DNA from 3 places in the Caballeronia sp. RCC_10 genome. Region 1 is predicted to be linked to each of the others. Evidence: predicted binding sites of a transcription regulator. Region 1 holds the regulator's gene; each other region holds the start of a gene.

Region 1 (3,280 bases):
CACCGGCACGGTATGGCGCGAGCGCCGCACTTCGATGGCGTCGTTCAGTTCGACGGCGGTGAACGACTGCATGTCGAAATTCACGTTGACGTCCCGGCCGCCGATGATCTGAATCGTGACCTTCGAATCGTCGGGCAAGACGATCGGCCGGTTCGACAGCGAATGCGGCGCAATCGGCACCAGCACGAAGCCTTGCAGTTGCGGATGCAGTATCGGCCCGGCGGACGACAGCGCATACGCCGTGGAGCCGGTCGGCGTCGCGACGATCAACCCGTCCGAGCGCTGGTTGTACATGAAGTGACCGTCGACGGAGACGCGCAGCTCGGCCATGCCGGAAAAGCCGCTGCGATTCACGACGACATCGTTGAAGGCGAGCGCGTGGTAGATCGGCTTGTCGTTACGCACGATGCGCGCTTCGAGCAGCGTGCGCTCCTCGCGTTCGAACTGGCCCGCGAGCATCTGCGGCACCCGCTCGCGCATCTCGGCGAGCGGAATATCCGTGATGAACCCGAGCCGCCCGTGATTCACGCCGATGAGCGGCGTCTTGTACGGCGCAAGCTGCCGGCCGACGCCGAGCATGGTGCCGTCGCCGCCGAGCACGACCGCGACGTCCGCGCGCGCGCCGATCGCCGCGATGGACAACGCTGGGTACTCCGTCACGCCCACGTCTTTCGCGGTGCCTTCTTCGAACACGACTTCGAACCCCTGGTTCGCAATGTGCTCCGCAAGGGATCTCAGCGGCGCCTCGATACCGGGTGTATTGGTTCGCCCGACGAGAGCGACGGTCTTGAATTGGCCAATTTCCATGCCGGCATTACACCATAGGTGGAGGGCGAAAAGAACCGGGGCCGCCCGCAGCGACGGACGACATGCCGCGACGTCGGCGCACGGTTCGTTTCTCGATAGAATGGAACAGACATTGAACGGGTCACGCGTGCTTGCGCTCGTGACATCGAAGCGGCGGCGGTCGTCGCGCCCCGACACGTTGCGCTAAAATTTGCCCATGCTAGACCCACGTGCACAAACCCTCCTCAAGACGCTGATCGAGCGCTACATCGCCGAAGGTCAGCCGGTCGGTTCGCGCACGTTATCACGGCATTCCGGTCTCGAACTCAGCCCCGCGACCATCCGCAACGTCATGTCGGACCTGGAAGACCTGGGCCTCGTCGCGAGTCCGCATACGTCGGCAGGCCGCATTCCGACGCCGCGCGGCTACCGGCTGTTCGTCGATACCATGCTGACCGTCGAGGCACCGCAGGACGAAGCGATGACCACCGCGGTCAAGACGCGGCTGCAAGGCCAGGAGCCGCAGAAAATCGTCGCCGCGGCGGCGAGCGTGCTGTCGAGCCTGTCGTCGTTCGCCGGCGTGGTGCTCACGCCGCGCCGCAGTCACATGTTCAAGCAGATCGAATTCATGCGGCTGTCGGACAAGCGCATTCTGCTGATCATCGTGACCCCCGAGGGCGACGTGCAGAACCGCATGATGGCGACGCAGCGCGACTACTCGCCCTCGCAACTCACCGAAGCCTCCAATTACATCAACGCGCATTTTGCGGGCCTGTCCTTCGACGAAGTGCGCCGCCGGCTGCGCGAGGAAATCGACCAGTTGCGCGGCGACATGACCACGCTGATGCAGGCGGCGGTCGTCGCGAGCACGGCGGAAGCCGATCCCGGCGAAACGGTGCTGATTTCCGGCGAGCGCAACCTGCTGGAAGTGGCGGATCTGTCTTCCGACATGGCGCGCCTGCGCAAACTCTTCGACTTGTTCGATCAAAAGACGAGCCTCCTGCAATTGCTGGATGTGTCGAGCCACGCGCAAGGCGTGCAAATTTTCATCGGCGGCGAGTCGAATCTCGTGCCGATCGAGGAAATGAGCGTCGTGACCGCGCCGTACGAAGTGAACGGCAAGATTGTCGGCACACTCGGCGTGATCGGCCCGACGCGCATGGCCTACAACCGCGTGATTCCCATCGTCGACATCACCGCGCGGCTGCTGTCGATGTCGCTCAGTCAGCAGTAAGCAGCCTCAACCCGCAATCACGAGCAGCAGCGCGGCACTTCCGTGCATCATGCCGCGTCGTCGAGGCGCGCCGCCACTAGGCCATTCGGCCAATGATGCGCGCCGGAACGCGCCGCTATAATGACCGTCACCTTTCGATGCCTTCCGGCCGCCTTGCCCTATGCGTTTCGACCTCGAGTTGCCTTCGCAGCCCAGCGCTTCACATCGCGTCGCTGTGCTGCTGATCAATCTCGGCACGCCGGACGCGCCCACGCCGCGAGCGGTGCGCAAATATCTGGCGCAGTTTCTGTCGGACCCGCGCGTCGTCGAAATTCCGTCGTTCATCTGGCAGATCATTCTGCGCGGCGCCATCCTGCCGTTTCGCAGCCGTGCGTCGGCGAAGAAGTACGCACAGGTCTGGCTGCCGGAAGGCTCGCCGTTGCGCGTGTACACGGAAAAGCAGGTCGAACAGCTGCGGCGGCTTTTTGCGGCGAACGACTATCACGTGATCGTCGATTACGCGATGCGCTACGGCACGCCGGGCATCGGCGCAATGCTCAATCAGATGAAGCTCGAAGGCGCGGACCGCATTCTTCTCGTGCCGATGTATCCGCAATACTCGTCGTCGACGACCGCCACCGCGTTCGACGACGCCTTCACGGCGCTCAAGCGCGTACGTAACCAGCCGGAAATCCGCACGATTCGTCATTACGCGGATCATCCGGCGTATATCTCCGCGCTCGCCGAGCAGGTGCGCGAATACTGGCGCGTTCACGGCCAGCCGGACTTCTCCGCCGGCGACAAGCTCGTGCTCAGTTTCCACGGTGTGCCCAAGCGCACGATGGACCTCGGCGACCCTTATCACGACCAGTGCCAGTTGACCGGTTCGCTGCTGGCTGCGGCGCTTGGACTTACGCCGGTCGAATGCCGCGTGACGTTCCAGTCGCGCTTCGGCCGCGCGGAATGGCTGCAGCCCTACACTGCGCCGACGCTGGCGGAACTGGGCGCAGCCGGCGTCGGGCGCGTCGACGTGTTTTGCCCCGGCTTCACGGCGGATTGCCTCGAGACGATCGAGGAAATCGGCATCGAGGTGCGCGACGAATTTCTGAAGGCGGGCGGCAAGCAGTTCCACCGGATTCCTTGCCTGAACGCATCGCCGGCATGGATCAAGGCGCTCGGCGAGATTGCGGCACAACATCTGCAAGGATGGCCCGTGCAGGGCGCGCAGCCGGTGACGGTCGCCGCCTGAACCCGGTCATCGCAAGAGAATCGCCATGAACT
Region 2 (3,280 bases), on a different contig from region 1:
TTCGCCAGCGCCGTCGATGATCGTGGTGTTTTCCTTACCCACTTCGATGCGCTTCGCTTGACCCAGCTCTTGCAGCGTCGCCTTTTCCAGCGTCAGGCCGGTTTCTTCAGCGATGACCTGACCGCCGGTCAGGATCGCGATGTCTTCCAGCATGGCCTTGCGACGGTCGCCGAAGCCCGGAGCCTTGACGGCGACGGTCTTCAGAATGCCGCGGATGTTGTTGACGACCAGCGTTGCGAGCGCTTCGCCTTCGACGTCTTCAGCGATGATCAGCAGCGGACGGCCCGCCTTCGCGACTTGTTCCAGCACCGGCAGCAGATCGCGGATGTTGGAAACCTTCTTGTCGTGCAGCAGCACGAACGGGTTTTCCAGAACGGCGACTTGCTTGTCCGGGTTGTTGATGAAGTACGGCGACAGGTAGCCGCGGTCGAACTGCATGCCTTCGACGACGTCCAGCTCGTCTTGCAGCGACTTGCCGTCTTCGACGGTGATCACGCCTTCCTTGCCGACCTTGTCCATCGCTTCAGCGATACGCTCGCCGATCGACGTGTCGCTGTTTGCCGAGATCGAGCCGACTTGCGCGATTTCCTTGTTCGTCGTGCAGGGCTTGCTGATCTTGCGCAGTTCTTCGATTGCAGCAGCAACCGCCTTGTCGATACCGCGCTTCAGGTCCATCGGGTTCATGCCCGATGCGACGTACTTCATGCCTTCGCGAACGATGGATTGCGCCAGGACCGTAGCGGTCGTGGTGCCGTCGCCGGCGTTGTCGCTGGTCTTGGAAGCGACTTCCTTGACCATTTGCGCGCCCATGTTCTGGAGCTTGTCCTTCAGCTCGATTTCCTTCGCGACCGAGACACCGTCCTTGGTGACCGTCGGGCCGCCGAACGAACGCTCGAGCACGACATTGCGGCCCTTCGGACCCAGCGTGACCTTGACCGCGTTGGCCAGGATGTTCACGCCTTCGACCATCTTGGCGCGTGCGGAATCGCCAAAAATAACTTCTTTAGCTGCCATATCCAGACTCCTTGATTCGATTCAGTGTGCCGGCCTCGCCGCCCTGTCGGCGCGAAGCCCGGCTAACAGGAAGGATGCTTACTTGCTGACCAGAACGGCCATGATGTCTTCTTCGCGCATGACGAGCAGTTCCTGCCCGTCGACCTTGACGGTCTGGCCGGCGTATTTGCCGAAGAGCACGCGGTCGCCCACCTTCACGTCGAGGGCGTTCTGCGTGCCCTTGTCATCGCGCTTGCCCGGGCCGACGGCCAAGATTTCGCCTTGGTCCGGCTTCTCTGCCGCTGCTTCCGGGATCACGATGCCGGATGCGGTCTTGGTTTCCTGGTCCAGACGCTTGACGATGACGCGATCGTGCAAAGGACGAAGGTTCATACACACTCCTCTCTAGATTGAGACTGAAAACGCGGGAAAGCCCGTCCTTTGGGAAGAAACCCGTCGGACGGATATGTTGTTAGCACTCTCGTGCAGTGAGTGCCAATTATATGGAAGGCATTTGACAATTTCAAGGAGGCGGTACGCGGTAAACCGGAGTTGTCGAAGTTCATTCAGCGTTGGAAACGGTTCATCAAACATTGACCTGGCAGCCGAGTGGGCCTTTCGAGCACTGCATAGTCGCACAGCCGGTGCGGCTGGTCATCTTTCCCCGTCGCTCCGAAAACCAGACGCGATGGTGCATGTTTTCGCGCCGGCGAGGCTTCGCTCCGCAAACCGCGGGTTTACCATGCGAAAATTAGTGGTATGAGCCGGAGATTCTCCCGTACGCTTCCCCGCCAAGTAGACATCGTCATGTAGACGTTTCCGACCATGGTTAGCCGCGGCATGCTTGCGCCGGCGGTAGGCCGCCCAGAGAATCACGAGGGCGATATTCGTTGTAGTCGATCAGCCAGTTGTCCGTGATGCTTTGGACTTGCCGCAAATTGTCGAACAGGCGAGCATCCAGCACCTCCGTTCGATAGGTTCGGTTGAAGCGCTCGATGAAAGCGCTTTGGTTGGGCTTCCCAGGCTGGATGTAGCGCACCGCAATGCCCTTTGTTTGCGCCCATTGAGTGAACGCGTGAGAGATCATCTCCGAGCCGTTATCCAAACGAATCGCCTCAGGCATACCGTGGCACTCCACAAGCCGGTTCAACACGCGAATCAAGCGAGCCGAGGGGATCGACGTGCCAATCTCGATTGCCAACCATTCGCGGTTCGCTTCGTCGATCACATTTAGCGTTCGGAATCGCCTGCCGCAGTACAAGGCGTCGTGCGTAAAATCGAGAGCCCAACAGCGGTTCGGCTCTGTGGCCAAGTCCAACGGCTGGCGAGGCCGATCAAGCAAGCGCCGCTTGCAGCGTCGCGGCAGGTTCAGCCCCATCGCGCAATACACCCTGTGCAGCCTTTTATGGTTCCAGTTGCGGCCATCAAGCCGCAGCCGGTCATAGCACTCCCAAAAGCCCCAACGGCCGTACCGACTCACGATGCCAGTGAGCGCATCAATGACCTCGGCATCACGTTCGGCTGCTGCTGCTGGCCTGGCCTCTTGTAGTACGCCGCCCGCGAAGGCCGGTAATCTGACAGGCGCGGGTAATCGACAGTTTGGCTTGCACCAGCTGCGTTGCCACTTCGCGCTTGGCCGACGGCGTCAAGATTTTCGATTCAGAGCGTCCTTTATTGCGACGTCCACCAACGCCAAATCCGCGTACCTGCGCTTTAGCCGCTGATTCTCTGCCTCCAGTTCGCGAAGTCGCTGCAATTCCGAAACCTGGACCTCGGAATACTTGCTCTACCACAAGTAATAGGTGGCGTTACTGATGCCGTGCGTGCGGCAAAGTCCGGCAACCGGGACACCGGCTTCGCCTTCTTTGAGCACCGCGACGATCTGACTTTCCGTGAATCTCCTTTTCTTCAAGGCAATCTCCGATGCATGGAGCCCCGAAATTCTACAACTCAACGTCTAACCGTTAGGGAAGCATACGCTCCTTGCATCAACGTGCGATGCAACGTTGGTGGATTGCCCGCATATCCCCGGACACCGCCTCAAGCTCGAGTTGATAGATCGGCCCTGAGCCTAAACTCGCGTGGCGAGCGGTATTTCAGCGCGCTATGAGGATGCTGCTCGTTAGAATAAATACGAACGTCTCCCTTCGCGAGAGGCTTCGATCGGAATTCCATAACAACATTGGCTGTAGCAGCCCCGAAGGACCGGAAAACGTTCATGCCATCCTCCGCAAATCGGCTCTTCTTCCTGTGCGGGAGACTAGACCATTACAGGAATTAATGTGCG
Region 3 (3,280 bases), on a different contig from region 1:
CGCCGTTCTTCGATTCCATCTCGATCAGCGCCCGGCCCGACACGAGGCAACTGTCGCGGCCCGCTGCGACCACGTCCTGCGACTGAATTTCGATCTGGCGGTAGCGGCGGCGGCCCGCGGTGATTGCGTCGATGAACTGACGCTTGGTCTCGCGCTTGCCGTTCGTGTGCACGTAGCTGGCGTTCTCGGCGAGCAGCGCCTCCAGCGTCGCGCCGTCGCCTTCGACCATCGCGCGAAAGCGGTCGCGCTCCAGGCCGCGGATGACCTCGAAGGTTTTTGCGGGCATCGGTCGATTCCCCTCGCCAAGGAACCGATGCGCCGGCGCCTCGTCAGAAGTTGTATTGCAGATAAAGCTGGCTGAAATTTATACCAGGATTCGGCTCTTTGATACCGGCGTTCGACACATGCTGGAAGCGGAAACCGGCCTGATAGTTCTGCTTCGCACCGAAGATCGCGCCGACGCCGACCATATCGGCGAACTGGAACGCAGACGATACCGTGAAATATGGCGTGATGCGCGTGTGCGAAAGCAGCCTCACGCCGACGCCCGCTTCGATGAATGGACGGATATAGCCGGAGCTTTTCACGAATCGCAGAACGGGCGTCACGCCGAATTCCCAGATGTTCGGATTGACCGCGTAGTCCAGGGTCGAATGCCAGTATCCGACGTGGCCCTCGCCGAGCAGCGTGAAGTGAAAGCCGCCGATCTCCCACCAGGTCAGGCCCGGATCCCAGACCACGCCGAGGTCCGCCTTCCGGATATCGCGGTCGGACACCCCGCCCGTGATCTGCAGGCCGAACCGGTCGGCATGCGCCGCCGCCGAAACGAGACCGAGCGAAAGCGCGAGCGCGCCGTGACAAAACACACTGCGCCAGAGATCTTTGCTTTTCTGCATGAGCGCCCCATATAAGGGTTGAGTTTCATGTCCGCATGACGGGATCGGCAGATTGTATGTGGATTGTCAAAAATTTGCACAAAGCCACGTTGGCGATTCATTTATTTGAACAAAGCCTTTCACAGGCGAATAAATGCGGTAATTAATTAGCCGCTCACGATCGGATCGGTAATTTCTACTTTCCCGCCGGCCCTGCGCCACTATCGAACTCACAAAGTTGATAGCTTTGTGGGAACTCTCACATTGTTCCCCCCTCTAACACTTAGCACTCGTTGGAACGGAGTGCTAATATCGTGGCTGATTTGGCGCCGCCGTCCTGGCTGCGGGCAAATCATTTGAAAAGGAGCTTATGAGCGTGACCAATGCGATGACCCTTCCGAATGTAGTGGGCTCGGCGCCTGCCAAGGCATCTTCGGCAGGCGCGCTGACGTACGCACAGTCGTCGATGCTGACCGGCCAGATCGGCAACATCGATTCATACATACAAGCAGTGAACCGCATTCCGATGCTTTCGCAAGCGGAGGAACGTCAGTACGCAACCGAATTTCGCGAGCACGGCAATCTCGACGCGGCGCGGCAGCTCGTGCTTTCGCACCTGCGTCTCGTGGTGTCCATCGCCCGGAACTATCTGGGCTACGGCTTGCCGCATGCTGATTTGATTCAGGAAGGCAATATCGGTCTGATGAAGGCCGTGAAGCGCTTCGACCCAGAGCAAAACGTGCGCCTCGTGTCGTATGCCATGCACTGGATCAAGGCCGAGATCCACGAATACATCCTGCGCAACTGGCGCATGGTGAAAGTCGCGACGACCAAGGCGCAGCGCAAGCTGTTCTTCAACCTGCGCAGTCACAAGACCGGGCACGCGGCGTTCACGCCGGGCGAGATCGAAGGTCTCGCGAGCGAGCTGAACGTGAAGCGCGAGGAAGTCGCGGAGATGGAAACGCGTCTGTCGGGCGGCGATATCGCGCTCGAAGGCCAGGTCGATGACGGCGAGGAAGCGTTCGCGCCGATCGCCTATCTGGCGGACTCGCATAACGAACCGACGAACGTCATCGCCGCGCGCCAGTTCGACAAGCTGCAAAGCGATGGTCTGTCGACCGCGCTGGAGTCGCTGGACGACCGTAGCCGCCGCATCATCAAGGCGCGCTGGCTGGACGTGCAGGACGACGGATCGGGCGGCAAGACGCTGCACGAACTGGCCGACGAATTCGGCGTGTCGGCGGAGCGCATTCGCCAGATCGAAGCCAGCGCGATGAAGAAAATGCGCTCGGCGCTGCACGATTACGCGTAACGCCGCGTAGAGGCTGTAGCGGAAGATCGAAGCCCGCTGTCGAAAGACAGCGGGCTTTTTTTTGCACGCCCGCTTTGCAGTGCCGCTGATCAAAAAAAAGCGCCCCCGAAGGAGCGCCGTTTTTCGAAACGACCGCTTGCCGAATCAGGCCGGCATCGGTGCAGCGCCGCCGCCGTTACCCGACAGACGCGTGCTCAACTGTGCGGCATATCGCTGCGCCGCCGCGCCGACGACGATGTGGAACGTATCCGTCGACACCCACGCGACATCCAGTTGCGACAGACGCTGACGATCCACCGACGACGGATCGCGCACGACGACACGCAGGCGCGTCTGCGCGACGGCATCGAGCGAAACGACGTTCGTCGCACCGCCGAACACCGCGATCCAGCGCAGCGGGTCCGGATCGAGCGGACCGGCGGTCTGGTCAGCCACGCTTGCAGCGGCGACAGGCTGCGCCGGGGCCGACGAGGCCGGCGTCGCACCGCGCGTCGAGGAATGCTCGAGTTCGCCGCGAATTTCGTCCGCGATCAGATCCGCTTCCGGTCCGATGATGACCTGCACGTTGGTCTTGCCGCGCTTCAGCACGCCGCGCGCGCCGATGGTCTTCAACTGCGGCTCGGACACGGCTTCCGCATCCACCACCGACAGACGCAGCCGCGTCGTGCAGGCATCGACGAGCGTCAGGTTCGACGCGCCGCCCAGTGCCGCGATGTACTTGCCTGCGCGCGTGCTGGCCGCAGCCGGCACGGTTTCACCCGGAACGAAGCCGCCGACCGGGGTGGCATCGGTTTGGGCGTCGGTCGTGGCGGGTTCGCGGCCCGGCGTCGCCATGTTGAACTTGCGGATGAAGAAGCGGAACAGCCCGTAATACACGATGCCGTACACGAGGCCGAGCGGAATCGCCATCCAGCCGCGCTGCGACAGACCGTAGTTCAGCACGTAGTCGATCGCGCCCGCCGAGAACGTGAAGCCGAGGTGAATGCCGAGCGCCGAGCAGATTGCGAGCGACAGACCGGTCAGCACCGCGTGGATGCCGTAGAGCACCGGCGCGAGGAACATGAAGCTGTATTCGATCGGCTCGGTCACGCCC

The links. The regulator HrcA, encoded in region 1, represses chaperone genes, less so after heat shock. The targets are predictions, from matches to a motif close to TTAGCACTCNNNNNNNNNGAGTGCTAA.
Region 2: the regulator HrcA is predicted to act here: its motif matches at 1,466-1,492, upstream of AB6804_RS26580 (co-chaperone GroES).
Region 3: the regulator HrcA is predicted to act here: its motif matches at 1,159-1,185, upstream of rpoH (RNA polymerase sigma factor RpoH).

The regions. Positions count from the first base shown of each region.
Region 1 covers NZ_JBFUPT010000017.1:51,316-54,595, forward strand. The annotation lists gene AB6804_RS23880 (NAD kinase) at 1-807, opposite strand, end outside; gene hrcA (heat-inducible transcriptional repressor HrcA) at 1,004-2,020, shown strand; gene hemH (ferrochelatase) at 2,181-3,248, shown strand; gene AB6804_RS23895 (RNA-binding S4 domain-containing protein) at 3,274-3,280, shown strand, end outside.
Region 2 covers NZ_JBFUPT010000024.1:41,331-44,610, forward strand. The annotation lists gene groL (chaperonin GroEL) at 1-1,014, opposite strand, end outside; gene AB6804_RS26580 (co-chaperone GroES) at 1,093-1,386, opposite strand; partial or broken gene AB6804_RS26585 (IS3 family transposase) at 1,823-2,905, opposite strand.
Region 3 covers NZ_JBFUPT010000003.1:102,434-105,713, forward strand. The annotation lists gene AB6804_RS08045 (nuclear transport factor 2 family protein) at 1-286, opposite strand, end outside; gene AB6804_RS08050 (acyloxyacyl hydrolase) at 330-896, opposite strand; gene rpoH (RNA polymerase sigma factor RpoH) at 1,252-2,187, shown strand; gene nagE (N-acetylglucosamine-specific PTS transporter subunit IIBC) at 2,332-3,280, opposite strand, start outside.